DNA from 4 places in the Streptomyces sp. NPDC014870 genome. Region 2 is predicted to be linked to each of the others. Evidence: riboswitches for the same ligand, from Rfam matches in the RefSeq annotation. Region 2 holds a riboswitch; each other region holds the start of a gene.
What was found. A riboswitch is a leader RNA that binds a small molecule or an ion and turns the genes downstream of it on or off. The one in region 2 is predicted to bind cobalamin.
Positions count from the first base shown of each region.

Region 1: another riboswitch for cobalamin. It lies ahead of ACF09C_RS01855 (energy-coupling factor ABC transporter permease); the one in region 2 lies ahead of ACF09C_RS35095 (prenyltransferase/squalene oxidase repeat-containing protein).
Region 3: another riboswitch for cobalamin. It lies ahead of ACF09C_RS19940 (ABC transporter substrate-binding protein); the one in region 2 lies ahead of ACF09C_RS35095 (prenyltransferase/squalene oxidase repeat-containing protein).
Region 4: another riboswitch for cobalamin. It lies ahead of ACF09C_RS11435 (ABC transporter substrate-binding protein); the one in region 2 lies ahead of ACF09C_RS35095 (prenyltransferase/squalene oxidase repeat-containing protein).

Region 1 covers NZ_JBIBWQ010000001.1:433,830-437,222, forward strand. The annotation lists gene dhaL (dihydroxyacetone kinase subunit DhaL) at 1-455, shown strand, start outside; gene ACF09C_RS01850 (PTS-dependent dihydroxyacetone kinase phosphotransferase subunit DhaM) at 452-856, shown strand; cobalamin riboswitch at 929-1,153, shown strand; gene ACF09C_RS01855 (energy-coupling factor ABC transporter permease) at 1,182-1,880, shown strand; gene ACF09C_RS01860 (energy-coupling factor ABC transporter substrate-binding protein) at 1,880-2,227, shown strand; gene cbiQ (cobalt ECF transporter T component CbiQ) at 2,234-2,983, shown strand; gene ACF09C_RS01870 (ATP-binding cassette domain-containing protein) at 2,980-3,393, shown strand, end outside.
Region 2 covers NZ_JBIBWQ010000015.1:64,077-67,469, reverse strand. The annotation lists gene ACF09C_RS35095 (prenyltransferase/squalene oxidase repeat-containing protein) at 1-1,487, opposite strand, end outside; cobalamin riboswitch at 1,597-1,735, opposite strand; cobalamin riboswitch at 1,804-1,949, shown strand; gene ACF09C_RS35090 (hypothetical protein) at 2,065-3,393, shown strand, end outside.
Region 3 covers NZ_JBIBWQ010000006.1:412,982-416,374, reverse strand. The annotation lists gene ACF09C_RS19950 (amino acid permease) at 1-825, shown strand, start outside; gene ACF09C_RS19945 (Mov34/MPN/PAD-1 family protein) at 956-1,384, shown strand; cobalamin riboswitch at 1,389-1,514, shown strand; gene ACF09C_RS19940 (ABC transporter substrate-binding protein) at 1,551-2,525, shown strand; gene ACF09C_RS19935 (FecCD family ABC transporter permease) at 2,522-3,393, shown strand, end outside.
Region 4 covers NZ_JBIBWQ010000003.1:595,829-599,221, forward strand. The annotation lists gene ACF09C_RS11435 (ABC transporter substrate-binding protein) at 1-1,162, opposite strand, end outside; cobalamin riboswitch at 1,390-1,575, opposite strand; gene ACF09C_RS11440 (hypothetical protein) at 1,786-1,998, shown strand; gene ACF09C_RS11445 (serine hydrolase domain-containing protein) at 2,157-3,224, opposite strand; gene ACF09C_RS11450 (glycosyltransferase family 4 protein) at 3,279-3,393, opposite strand, start outside.

The DNA.
Region 1 (3,393 bases), on a different contig from region 2:
CGGAGGTCCTGGACAAGGAGCTGCCGGAGACCCCGGGGGCCGTACTCGTCCTGGCCGGGCGGCAGTTGATCTCCACCGTCGGCGGCGCGTCCGGGCCGCTCTACGGGACGATGCTGCGCCGCACCGGCAAGGCGCTCGGCGAGGCCGGAGCGGTGACGCGGGAGGAGCTTGCGGCGGCGCTGACCGCAGGGGTCGCCGGCGTCGCTCAGCTGGGCGGTGCCAAGCCCGGCGACAAGACGATGCTGGACGCGCTCGTGCCCGCGGCCGAGGCGCTCGGCGACTCGTTCGCCGCCGCCCGGGACGCGGCCGAGGCCGGTGCCCTGGCGACCGTACCCCTGCGGGCGCGCAAGGGCAGGGCGAGCTATCTGGGCGAGCGCTCGATCGGGCACCAGGACCCCGGGGCGACCTCGTCGGCGCTGCTGATCGCCGCGCTCGCGGAGGTGGCCGCCGCATGACCGGTCAGGTGGGCATCGTGCTGGTCTCGCACAGCGCGGCGGTGGCCGACTCCGTGGCCGAGCTGGCCCGGGGGCTGGCGGGATGTGGGGCGACCGCGCCGGTCGCCGCCGCCGGAGGCACCCCGGACGGAGGGCTCGGCACCAGCTCCGAGCGGATCGTCGAGGCGGCGAAGGCGGTCGACGGGGGCGCCGGGGTGGCTCTCCTCGTCGACCTCGGGAGCGCAGTCCTGACGGTGAAGGCACTGCTCGCCGAGGGCGACGAGCTGCCCGAGGGGGCGCTGCTGGTGGACGCGCCCTTCGTGGAGGGCGCCGTCGCCGCGCTCGTGACGGCGAGCGCGGGCGGCGACCTGGACGCGGTGTCGGCCGCGGCGGCGGAGGCGTACACGTACCGGAAGGAGTGAGCGCGCACCAGGGGCAGGAGAGGCGGGCAGGGGGCGCGCGGGAGATGTGTCACACACCGTCCCGGAGTGCCCCCGTGTTGTGATGTACCTGGTCAACCCACTAATGTCACAGCGCCTTGGTGTACGGGAAACCGGTGCGGTACCGGTGCGGCCCTCGCCACTGTGATCGGGAAGTCCGGCTCCATCCCTCCGGGGAAGCCACTGGACCGCTGCGGGAGACCGCGGTGGTGTGGGAAGGCGGAGCCGCGGCGGCATGACCCGTCAGCCAGGAGACCGGCCAAGGTGCGTTGTCCATCCACGAGGTGCTGGAGAGGGTCTCCCAACCATGCATATAGCCGAGGGGTATCTGCCCCCTGTGCACGCGGCCGCCTGGGGCGTCGCGTCCGCTCCCTTCGTCGTCCACGGCGTCCGCGCGCTGACCCGTGAGGTCAAGGCCAACCCCGAGTCCACCCTGCTGCTCGGCGCGTCCGGCGCGTTCACCTTCGTCCTGTCGGCCCTCAAGATCCCGTCGGTCACGGGCAGTTGCTCGCACCCGACCGGTACGGGCCTGGGCGCGATCCTGTTCCGCCCGCCCGTGATGGCGGTCCTGGGCACGATCACCCTGCTGTTCCAGGCGCTGCTGCTGGCGCACGGCGGGCTCACGACGCTCGGGGCCAACGTGTTCTCGATGGCGATCGTCGGGCCGTGGGCCGGATTCGGTACGTACTGGCTGCTGCGCCGGTTCGACGTGCCGCTCATGGTGAGCGTGTTCTTCGGCGCGTTCGTCGCCGACCTGTCGACGTACTGCGTCACCAGCGTCCAGCTCGCGCTGGCCTTCCCCGACCCGGGCAGCGGTGTGCTCGGGGCGCTGGCCAAGTTCGGTTCCATCTTCGCCGTCACGCAGCTGCCGCTCGCCGTCAGCGAGGGTCTGCTCACCGTGCTGGTCATGCGGCTGCTCACGCAGTCCAGCAAGGCCGACCTGACCAGGCTCGGGGTCCTGCTCCCGTCCCGCAAGAAGAACGAGAAGGCGGAGGCGAGCGCCTGATGAGCCGGAACGCGAAGATCAACTCCCTGCTCCTGCTCGTCGTCGCGGCCCTTGCGGTGCTCCCGCTGGTTCTGGGTCTCGGCGACCACAAGGAGGAGCCGTTCGCCGGGGCAGACGCCGAGGCGGAGGCGGCGATCACGGAGATCGCCCCGGACTACGAGCCGTGGTTCAGCCCGCTCTACGAGCCGGCGTCCGGCGAGATCGAGTCGGCACTGTTCGCCCTGCAGGCCGCGCTCGGCGCGGGTGTGCTGGCGTACTACTTCGGTGTGCACCGGGGCCGCAAGCAGGGGGAGGCGCGCGCCAAGGCGAAGGCGCTGCGGTCGGCGTCGTCCGGCGACGACGTCTAGCCGCCGGTGCTGCCGATCGACGCGGCGGCGCACAGCAGTCGCTGGCGCCGCCGTCACCCGTGCGAGAAAGCCGCGCTCGGCTTCGGGCTCACGCTGTGCGCGGTCTGTCTGCCGCCGTGGCCGGGTGCCGTCCTGGTCGCGGCGGCGACCCTCGCCGTCCTGCTCGGTCCCGCGGGGGTGCCGGGGCGTCAGCTGTGGCGCGCGTTCCGCATCCCGCTGGGCTTCTGTGTGACCGGCGCGGTCCCGCTCCTCTTCGAGGTGGGCGGGGCGCGGGGTCTCGTCGTGCTCGCTCAGGACGGCCCGGTCCATGCCGGTGAGCTGCTGCTGCGGACCTCGTCGGCGTCCCTGGGCGTGCTGCTGTTCGCCTTCACCACGCCCGTGTCGGACGTGCTGCCCCGGCTCGTGCGGGCGGGGGTGCCGGCGCCGGTGGTGGACGTGGCGCTGGTGATGTACCGGATCAGTTTTCTCCTTCTGGATTCCCTATCCAAAATCCGACAGGCGCAGGCGGCCCGCCTCGGGCTGACGACGCGGGCGGCGACCTGGCGTTCGCTCGCCGGGCTCGGCGCGACCTCGTTCGTCCGCGCCTTCGACCGGGCCCAGCGGCTGCAGTCCGGGCTCGCCGGGCGGGGCTACGACGGGACGCTGCGCGTCCTGGTGCCCGAGGCGGCGGTCTCGGGCCGGTTCCTCGCCTCGACGGCCGCCCTGCTCACCGGGCTCGTCGCCCTCACCCTCGTCCTGGAAAGGTCACTGCCGTGAGTCCCGCACCCCCTGTCGTGGAGCTGGTGAAGGCCACGTTCGCCTACGAGGACGGGCCGCTGATCCTCGACGGCGTCGACTTCGCCGTGCCGGAGGGCCGGGCGCTCGCGCTGCTCGGCCGCAACGGCGGCGGCAAGACGACGCTGCTGCGGCTGCTGAGCGGGGGCCTGCGCTGCGGCGGCGGGGCCCTCCGGCTCGACGGTACGGAGGTGTCGTACGACCGGAAGGGGCTGACGCGGCTGCGGACGACCGTGCAGCTGGTGGTCCAGGACCCGGACGACCAGCTGTTCGCCGCGTCGGTCGGGCAGGACGTGTCGTTCGGCCCGATGAACCTCGGACTTCCGGAGGAGGAGGTACGGCTCCGGGTGCGCGAGGCACTGGAGGCGCTGGACATCGTCGCGCTGGAGGAC
Region 2 (3,393 bases):
GCCGCGGTGGTGGCATAGAGCAGTGGGTCCGTGGTGCCCTCCTCGAAGGCGAAGGAACCACCGGGGAGCTGCTGGCGGGAGAGCCAGGAGACCGCGGCGTTCGCGTGGGCACGGTCACCCAGGGCACGCAGTGTCTGGGCCACCCAGCCGGTGGCGTACGCGCTGCCGGGGACGCTGTACGAGGCGGCCGGCCAGGCCCCTGTCTTGAACTGGGCCTTCTTGAGGGAGGAGCGGGCCTTGGTGACCACCGGGGTGTGGCCGCCGGCGCGCTGGAGGGCGAGCGTGACGAGCGCGGTGGTCGGTGCCTCGCTCTCGCACACCTGGCCGTCGAGGATCAGGAAGCTGGGGAACCCGCCGTCGTCGCACTGCAGTTGGGTCAGGCGCGCCACCGACTCGGCAGGCGGCGTCACTCCGCCGTTGAGCAGGGCGATGACGGCGAGGGTCTGCCCCTCGGTCTGTCCGGTGGTCCGGAAGTCGCCCTTGGTCGCGCAGCCGGGGACGGGCTGCGGCGCGTCCGAGCCGCTGAGGCAGACGTTCGCCATGAGGTCGCCGAGGAGGTCGTGGCCGCCGAAGGCGCGGGGGTCCTTGCCGGTGGCCTCGGCGACGAGCGCGAGGCGGGCGGCGGCGGTGGCGTCGGGCGCCTCGTCCTTCCCGGCGGGGTAGGCGTAGGCGTCGGTGTGTTCAGGCCTGGCGAGGAAGTCGGCGATTCGCCGGGCTGTGGGGTTCTCGTTGTCGAGTGAGGCCAGTGCGTAGGCGACCTCGGTGGTGGCGAGGTAGTTCGGCGTGGTGTCGCCGTCGTTGACGACGCGCTGCCCGTTGGTCAGCCGGTCGGTGAGCCAGCGGGTCGCGGCGGGCAGATCGACCGTGCCCGGGGGCACGTTGGGCGCCGGCGGATCGCTGGGGTTCGGCGGGTCGCCGCCCTCGGCCCGGACGTCGTCGGGGGTGAACGAGGGCCTGCCCTTGGTGCCGCCGATGTCCGTGCCGCCGAAGACCCAGGCGTCCACGTCACCGGGCTTGAGGGTGCGGGACATGGCGCCCAGCGGGCTGTACGTCCACTTCCGCTGGCCGGGTGAGGCGATCCAGTACGACCAGTAGGCGGTGGCCTGCGGGGTGAGGACGCAGTCCTCCTGGGCCGGAGTGGGGTACTGCTTACCGCTGTTGAACGAGCCGTTGCCTATGCGGCAGATGAACGCGGGACCGTCGTGCTCCGTTCCGGCCGTGCTGAACCCGCCGGAGCGCAGGAGTTCGTAGCCGGTCGTGGGAGTGGTGTCGCAGCCGCGCACCACAGGGCCGCCCCAGTGGCCGAAGTCGACGGCGACGATGGCGCCCTTCGTGCGGGTGCACTTCCCGATCGGGTCGGCGCTCGCCGGGGCCGCCGCCGTGAGGTGGGTCAGGCCCGCACCGAGCGTCAGAAAGGAGGCGGTCAGGACGGACAGAAGCCGCCGTCTCGCCCTCCACCACCGTCTCGCCTGCTGTTCGGTCCCCACCGCGGCCCCTCGTCTCTGCCGGGCGGCTGCGTGCGTGGCGATGCGCCCCGCACAGTGGAGATGCCATGGCGAGGCGGTGACGACCACGCCGTAGTCCGCGACGGCGTTCTTCGTACTGAGTCCCAGCCCCAGGCATTCCGACTCACCCGGGACGATCCGGGTCTACGGTTGCGGGTCAGCGCCGGAATTCGACCGGCTTCCCCTGGTGCTGATTGCTTGTCAGCCGGAGTGCAACACGGATCCGTTGAGACCGTCAAGATGGTGTCCGTCTCACGGGGATCCCCGGCACCGGCCCTCGCCCGCTCCCTGCGGCACCGCTGGCGGTACCTTGATCGTTCAGGTAGCGTCCTGGGCTGCCACATGGGGGAATCCGGTGCGAATCCGGAGCTGACGCGCAGCGGTATGAGACGGCGGGGGCCGTCTTTCGAGCCCGAATGCCCAGACGGCGATGCAGTACACGAAGCCGTACCACGCGTTCCGGACGGCGGCTCCCCGGCGATGCCCGGCCGTGCTCCGACACGGTGACGCGAGGTGTGCACTGGAGCGGCCGGCGTCCGCCGACTTCCAGGAGCAGGTCATGTCTCGTTCCCGTACCTCCCGTCGCCTCTCACTCGTGGTGCCGGCGGCGCTCGGCGCCCTCGCCCTCGGCACGCTTCCCGCTCTCGCGACCTCGACCCCCGCGCAGATAGCCACGTCCAAGACCAACGGCGTCGCGTACCTCAAGTCCCTTCAGGCGGCTGACGGTTCGTACGCCGGCTCGGGTCTGTCCAACGAGTGGGCGTTCAGCGCCTTCGCCGCGGCCGGCACGGCCGTCGTCGACGTGGCCCCGGGCGGAGACACCACCAAGAACGCCAGAACCGTCTACCGGAATCTGCTGTCGACGGCCGCCTGGCCCTCGGCGACCCCGGTCGTCACGGACTACGAGCGCGGAACGCTCAACGCGTACGCCGCGGGCATCGACCCGGCCCGTGTCTCGGCCTCACGCAACCTCATCGCGAACATCTACTCCTACTGGCAGACCGCGGAGCCGGGCTACTTCGGCCCGTCCGCGAACTTCAACGGCACGGTCTTCGCGGCCCTTTCGCTGGGCGGCGCGAAGACCCAAGGCGGCACCGCCCGCGTCCCGCAGGCACTCACCGACGCGATCGTCACCCGCCTCCGTGCCAACCAGCACAACGACGGCGGCTGGACCTACCAGAAGGTCGAGGGCAACCCCACGGGTCTCGCCTCGGCGAGCGACATCGACATGACCGGTGCCGGGATGGCCGCCCTGTGCGTCTCCGGCGTCCCCAACACCGACACCGACGTCGTCCAGGCCAAGAACTTCCTCAAGGGCAAGCTGGTCGCCTCCTCCGGCGCCTTCAACTCCCTCTACGGGGTCAACACCAGCTCCAACGGCTGGGGCATCGCGGGCCTCAACGCCTGTGGTTTCAACCCGCAGTCGGCCGACTTCACCACGATCAGCGGCAAGACGCCGGTCGACTTCCTCATCGCCAACCAGTACAACCCGGCGGGCGGATTCAAGTACAAGCCAGCCGACACCGTTCCCTCGGCCTATTCCTCCATCGACGCGCTGCGCGCGGTCGCCGGCGGCGGCTTCACCACGGCCCCGCCGGTCCCGGTCACCCCCGGGGCCACCCAGTGGGTCGCCCAGCCCACCTTCACGGCGGGCACCGCCACCAAGCTGGCCCTGACCGTCGACGACGGCGCCGGCAACCTCAAGGTGTGCTCGGTGTCCTTCACGCCCACGGGGACGACCACGACGCTCGGCGATGTTCTCGCCGCCGCGACGAGCGCCGCGAGCCCGACCGGCTGCGTCACCTCCGTGACCCCGGCGTCGGGAACCGGCGCGATCACCGAGGTCAACGGCAAGGCCAACAGCGGCTCGAACACCTGGAAGGTCAGC
Region 3 (3,393 bases), on a different contig from region 2:
CTCTGGTCCGAGGGCGGCTTCTTCCCCAAGGGCATCGGCTCCACCCTGATGACCCTGCAGATGGTCATGTTCGCCTTCCTCGCGGTCGAGCTGGTCGGCGTGACGGCCGGCGAGTCCAAGGACCCGAAGACCGTCCTGCCCAAGGCGATCAACACCGTGCCGTGGCGCATCGCCGTCTTCTACGTCGGCGCGCTGATCATGATCCTGTCGGTCGTCCCGTGGACCCACTTCCAGCCGGGCGTCTCCCCGTTCGTCGCGGCCTTCGAGAAGATGGGCCTCGGCATCGGCGCCGCGATCGTCAACTTCGTCGTGCTGACCGCCGCGCTCTCCTCCTGCAACTCGGGCATGTACTCCACCGGCCGCATGCTGCGCGACCTCGCGCTCAACGGCCAGGGCCCGAAGTTCTTCACCAAGCTCACCAAGAACGGCCTGCCGCTGGTCGGCACGTCCTTCTCGGCCGGGCTGATGATGGTCGGCGTCTGGATCAACTACCAGTGGCCCGGCGACGCCTTCAACTACGTCGTCTCCTTCGCCACCATCTCCGGCATGTGGGCCTGGATCATGATCCTGGTCTGCCAGGTCCGCTTCCGCCTCAAGGCCGACCGGGGCGAGCTGCCCCAGTCCTCCTTCAAGGCCCCGGGCGGCATCTGGCTCAGCCTCTTCTCGCTCGCCTTCATCGGCATGGTCATCGTGATGATGGGCATCGACAAGGACGCGCGGATCTCGCTGTACTGCGCCCCGCTGTGGGGCCTGATCCTGGGTGTCGCGTACCTGGTCCTCAAGGCGCGCAACCCGCAGGGCGCGGCCTTCGTGAAGCGCTCGTAACGCCTGCCTGTCCAGCATCCGGGCCGCTCCGTACCACTCCTCGGTACGGGGCGGCCCACCCGTCGCCCACCACCACCCTGCCTGACGCGCTCCGCGCGGCCCCTCTTGATCCGATGCTTATCCTGTCGCCATGCTGACCATCACCCGGGCCCTGTACGACCAGATCGTGGAACACTCCCGCGCGGACCACCCCGACGAGGCCTGCGGCGTGGTCGCGGGTCCCGCCGGCAGCGGCCGCCCCGAGCGGTTCATCCCGATGCTGAACGCGGCGCGCTCACCCACGTTCTACGAGTTCGACTCGGCCGATCTGCTGAAGCTCTACCGCGAGATGGACGACCGGGACGAGGAGCCCGTGATCGTCTACCACTCGCACACCGCCACCGAGGCGTACCCCTCGCGCACCGACATCACCTACGCGAACGAGCCGGGCGCCCACTACGTCCTGGTCTCCACCGCCGACGTCGACGGCGCCGGCCCCTTCCAGTTCCGCTCCTACACGATCGTCGAGGGCGTGGTGACCGAGGAGGAGGTCAAGGTCGTCGAGGCGTACGACGCCTGAGAGACTGACCCGACACCAGGGCGGCAGGACCCAGGAAGCCGGTGCGAATCCGGCACGGTCCCGCCACTGTGACCAGCGACTTCGGACGCTGGGAGCCAGGAACTGACCTGCCGCCTCTCACCACCGACTGGGGACGTGGAAATCCCCGGAGGAGGCTCGTTCCGTGCTGACCAGGCACCGCCGTACCCTGCTGCCCGCCGCAGCCCTCGTCCCGCTGCTCGCCGCCTGCGCGGCCCCCGCCGAACAGGCCGCCCCCTCGGGGAAGTCCGCCGCGGGATTCCCGTACACCGTCACCAACTGCGGTGTGAAGACGACGTTCCAGGCGCCGCCGAAGCGGGCCGTGACCATGAACCAGCACGTCACCGAGGTCATGCTCGCGCTCGGTCTGGAGAAGTCCCTGGTCGGCACCGCCTACCTCGACGACCGGATCCTGCCCGCGTACAAGAAGGCCTACGACGCGGTGCCGGTGCTCGCCAAGGAGTACCCCTCCAAGGAGGCCCTGCTCGCCGCCAACCCCGACTTCGTGTACGGGGGTTACGCCAGCGCCTTCGACGCCAAGGCCGGCCGCGGCCGGGACGACCTGAAGAAGTCGGGCATCGAGAGCCGCCTCAACATGGAGTACTGCCCCTCCGGCGCCTCCTCCCTCGCCGACCTCTACCGGGAGGTCGACGAGGTCGCCCGCACCTTCGGCGTCCCCGAGCGCGGCACGGACTGGACCGCCGAGGCGAAGAAGACCGTCGCGGCGACCGAGAAGCGGCTCAAGGGCGTCGCCCCGGTCTCCGTCTTCGTCTACGACAGCGGCGACAAGACCGCGTTCACCGCCGGCGGCAAGGGCATCGGCAACGAGCTGATCACCCGGGCCGGCGGCCGCAACGTCTTCGCCGACCTGGACAAGACCTTCGGCGACGCGACCTGGGAGCAGGTCGTCGCCCGCAAGCCCGACGTGATCGTCATCTACGACTACGGCTCCACGACCGTCGAGCAGAAGAAGAAGCGCCTCCTGGACGACCCGGCCCTCAAGGACGTCCCGGCGATCAAGAACAAGCGCTTCGCCGTCATGCCCCTCTCGGACGCGGTCCTGGGCGTCCGCGTCCCGGCCGCCGTCGACAAGCTCTCCGCCCAGCTGCACCCGAACCGGTGACGGCGGTGACGGGACCGGCGGCGGCCACCGAGGCCGCCGCCGCCCGGCGCCGGCGCCGGGGCCGCCTGCCGTACGGGCTCGTCGTCGCAGGCCTCCTCGCGGCCCTCGCGGCCGCCGTCGTCGCCGGGGTCGCCCTCGGCTCCGTACGGATACCCGTGGGCCAGGTCGTCGAGATCCTCACCGGCCGCGCCGCCCCCTCCCCGTACCGCACGATCGTGCTCGACGTCCGGCTCCCGCGCGTGCTGCTCGGCGCGGTCGTCGGCGCCGGACTCGCCGTCGTCGGCGCCGTCCTGCAGGCCCTGGTCCGCAACCGGCTCGCCGACCCCTTCCTGCTCGGGATCTCCTCCGGGGCGTCCAGCGGGGCCGTCCTCGTCCTGGTCCTCGGCATCGGCGGCGGGGTCACCACCACCGTCGCCATGCCCGCAGGGGCCTTCGCGGGCGCCCTGCTCGCCCTGGTCCTCGTCTACGCCCTGGCCCGGCGCGGCTCCACGATGACCGGCGCCCGGCTCGTCCTCGCGGGCGTCGCCGTCTCCTACATCCTGTCGGCGCTGAGCACCCTGTTCCTCGTCCTGTCCCGGCGGCCCGAGCACTTCCAGGAAGCCATGTTCTGGTCCCTCGGCGGCCTCGGCAGCGCCCGCTGGGACACCCTCGCGCTTCCCTCGGTCGTCGTCGCCCTCGGCACCGCGGTCCTGGTCGCCCTCGCCCGCCCGCTCGACCTGCTCCTCGTCGGCGAGGAGGGCGCCACCGTCCTCGGCCTGGACACCGCCCGCTTCCGGGCCGCCGTCTTCGTCCTCGCCTCGCTCGTCACCGCCGTCATGGTCTCCGTCAGCGGCGCCGTCGGCTTCGTCGGCCTGATGGCCCCGCACGC
Region 4 (3,393 bases), on a different contig from region 2:
GGTCGGCGAGGACCAGGTCCGGGCGCAGCACACCGCGCTCGAAGTAGTCGTTGCCGCCGCCGGGACCGAGCGCCTTCTGGTTCGTCCACACGGCGCCGCCGGACACGGCCTTCAGCTGCCCGTACCGGCTGTCGGCCTTCACCGCGTCGGCGGTGGACTTCCACTGCTGGTCGGCGATCCAGACCGGGGCCTGGCCGCCCTTGGCGTACACGGCTTCGAAGTTCAGCTGGAGGCCGCCGGTGCCCGCCTCGCCGGCCCACGGGTAGGTACCGCCCGCGTCCTTGATCAGCCGGGCGGCGTAGCTGCCGCCCGCAGGCATGGACCATGTGCCCTGATACATCGTGCCGGGCAGCACCTCGACGGGCTTGCCCGCCTTGACTGCCTGCGCGCCCTTCGCGGCGACCTTCCGGTAGTCGCCCTCGATGGTGTCGAACACCTCGCCGGCGCGCTTCTCCGCCCCCGTGAGTGCGGCCATCGCCTTGACCCACTCGGCGCGGCCGAGCGGACTGGCCTCCAGCCACTCGGCGTTGGCGACCACGGCGATGCCCGCCTGACGCAGCTTCGGGTACTGCGGGTCGTCGGTGCCCTGGGTCATCAGCACATCGGGCTTGGCGCCGATGACCGTCTCGGCGTTGAGGGTGCGGTCCTTGGCGTACTCGGTGACCTTGCCCGCCTTCACCCGCTCGAGCACCTCGGCGGAGGAGATGGCGGTGGCGCTCGCGACACCGGTCAGGACGTCCAGGGTGCCGGTCTCGGTCAGCAGCGGCAAGTGGGTGGTGGAGGCGGAGTACAGGCTCTTGACGGGGACGGTGACCTGCTGCGCGGAGGCCAGGTCACCGGTCAGCTTCGGCTTGGGGGCACCGCACTTGACCAGTACGTACGACTCCGGCTTGCCCTTGGGGAAGGGCTCCTTGACGGTGAGGACCTGATAGCTCTTCTCGTACCGGAGCGTGAAGTTCTCGGCGTGCTTCATCGTCGACTTGACCGGGAAGTAGTCCTTGGCCGGGTCGAAGTCCTTGATGCACCCTTCACCCTCGGCCCGGGTCTTGGGGTCGGCTGTGGTGCCGACGTCGCCGCCGCACGCGGTGAGCGTGAGGGCGACGGCGAGGAAGGCCGCCGCGGCGGCCCGACGCCGGTCGGGCATGACGGATCGTACGGACAAGGTGACTCCTGGTGGCGTGCGTGGGCAGCGCGTACCGGCATACCGGTGCGCGGATGAGGCGTACGAAAAGGAACTCGCTGAAGGAGGAGGTCGTCAGAACCTGGGGGAACGGACCCCTACGTCAAGCCGGACAGGTCGGCTCCGACGGGCCAAGGGCAGCGTGAAGCCGACCCCACACGTACACAGGCACACGAGTGCCACCGCCTCTCCTGGGGAAATCCGCCCCGTACATCGAGGTGCGACGGCGTGAGTCTCCTGACTCGGGATCACAGCTTCTCCGGCCTTCCCACCCCCGGATGGGGCGGTGGCCATGGGCGGAGTCGCTCCCCCTACACAGTGGCGGTACCGTGCCGGAATCTCACCGGCTTCCTCGTTCCGCCGTCGCTTGACGGACGGAAGCATCGCAGAACCGGCCACAGCCCCGCCAGACCCACATCTGTGCGACGAGCCACAGCAAGCGGCCACCGAATGGCCTTGATGGACGCGTGCGCGGCACGGCAGCCCCACGCGACCTGGACAACGAAGAAGTCCCGAGACCGTGACCTGGGTTTCGTTCACGAGCGGATGACGGGAATTGAACCCGCGCTACAAGCTTGGGAATCACCCGGTACTGGGGCGTGCGCATGGCTGTTGACCTGCGCGCGACAGGCAGGCCGGGCCGGACGGTGCCGTGGCTGCGACCACCGTCCGGCCGGGGGCTTTCACGCCGCTGGCTCGTGCTCGCAGGCGTCTCCGACGCCGTGCGCGCCGGCGCCGGCGTGAGCCAACTGCGCGAACTCGGCGTCTCCCGCCTGCGTCTGCTGACCCGCGACGCCCCGAGGCCGCACAGGTGGTGACCGACGCGCTCGGCGTCACCGAGGTCCATACCCATGCCCTGTCCGCCTTGTACATGTCACGGGTGTTGATCGAAGTGACCGGCCAACGGGCCGTGGGAACCCCGCAGGGCTCGTGCCGCTCTGCGGGACCCGCGGCCTCGTCGCGTCTGGGGACTGGATCACCGATCGGCCCGTGCGCGTCCCGGCAGGGTGCCGTCCGTAAAGACCGACTCGCGGTAGGAGTCGCGTACGGCGGTGAGCGGTTCGCGGTCGCGGGTGAAGTAGAGCTTGTTGGTGAGGAGGATTGCCCATCGCTGCTGCCTCGGGCTGATCCACATGCCGGTGCCGGTGAAGCCGTAGTGGACCCAGACGTCGTCGCGCAGCCCGGTGCCGGGGGCTGGGTGCCAGAAGAGGCCGCGTGCCGGGGTGAGTTCTCCGGTGTGGATGCGCAGGGAGTCGCAGATCCAGGTCCGGCCGAAGGCGGCCTGCGTCGGGGCCAGCATGTGCTGGAGGAAGCGGGTGAGGTCGTCGAGGGTGGAGAAAGTGCCGGCGATGCCGCAGGTGCCGCCGAGGAGGCGGGCGGAGAAGTCGTGGGCGGTGCCCTGGAGGTGGGTGCCGGTTTCCTCGTCCCGTTCGGTGGGGGCGCAGCGGGGGACTACGGCCGCGGGGAGGGGGCCGAAGCGGGTCTCGGTCATGCCGAGCGGCTCCCAGACGCGGCTGGCCGCCAGGAGGTCGAGGGGCTGACCGGCGAGGTACTCGGCGAGGTAGCCGAGGATGAGGGCGGCCCGGTCGGTGTACTCGACGGCCTGGCTGGGCGCACGGTGGAGAGCCTCGTGGAGGACGCCGTCGCGGATGTCCTGGGGGTCGGTGCCGTAGAGGTTTCTGAGGTTGGCGCGCAGGGGGAGACCGGCGGTGTGGGTCAGGAGCTCGTGGGTGGTGACCTGGGCGAGCGGGTGGCCAGCGACCTCGGGCCAGAAGGCGCCGAGTGGGGTGTGGAGCTGGAGCTTGCCTTCTTCGACGAGGGTGCCGATGACGGCCCACACGGCGACGATCTTGGTGAGGCTGGCGATGTCGAAGACGGTGTCGAGCCGCATCGGCTCGTCGGGACGGGTCGGGTCGAGGAGACCGACCGCGCCGCTCGCCGTCGTGCCCCCGGCGTCGCCGACGGCCCAGACGGCTCCCGGGTAGACCCGGTCGCGGACGCCGGCCTGGAGGAGCTGCTCAATGCGTGCGGTGTCGAGCGTCATGGTGTTCCGATCGTAGTGAGACGGCCGGGTCTGGTGGGGATGCGCCACGGGTGATCAGGCGAGGCGCCTGCCGAGCTCGGCGAGGGCTTCGGCGGTGGCACTCAGGGGGAAGCGGGCCGCGTTGGTGACGCCGGCCGCACGGAGCGCCGGCAGGAGGCCAGGGGTGGTG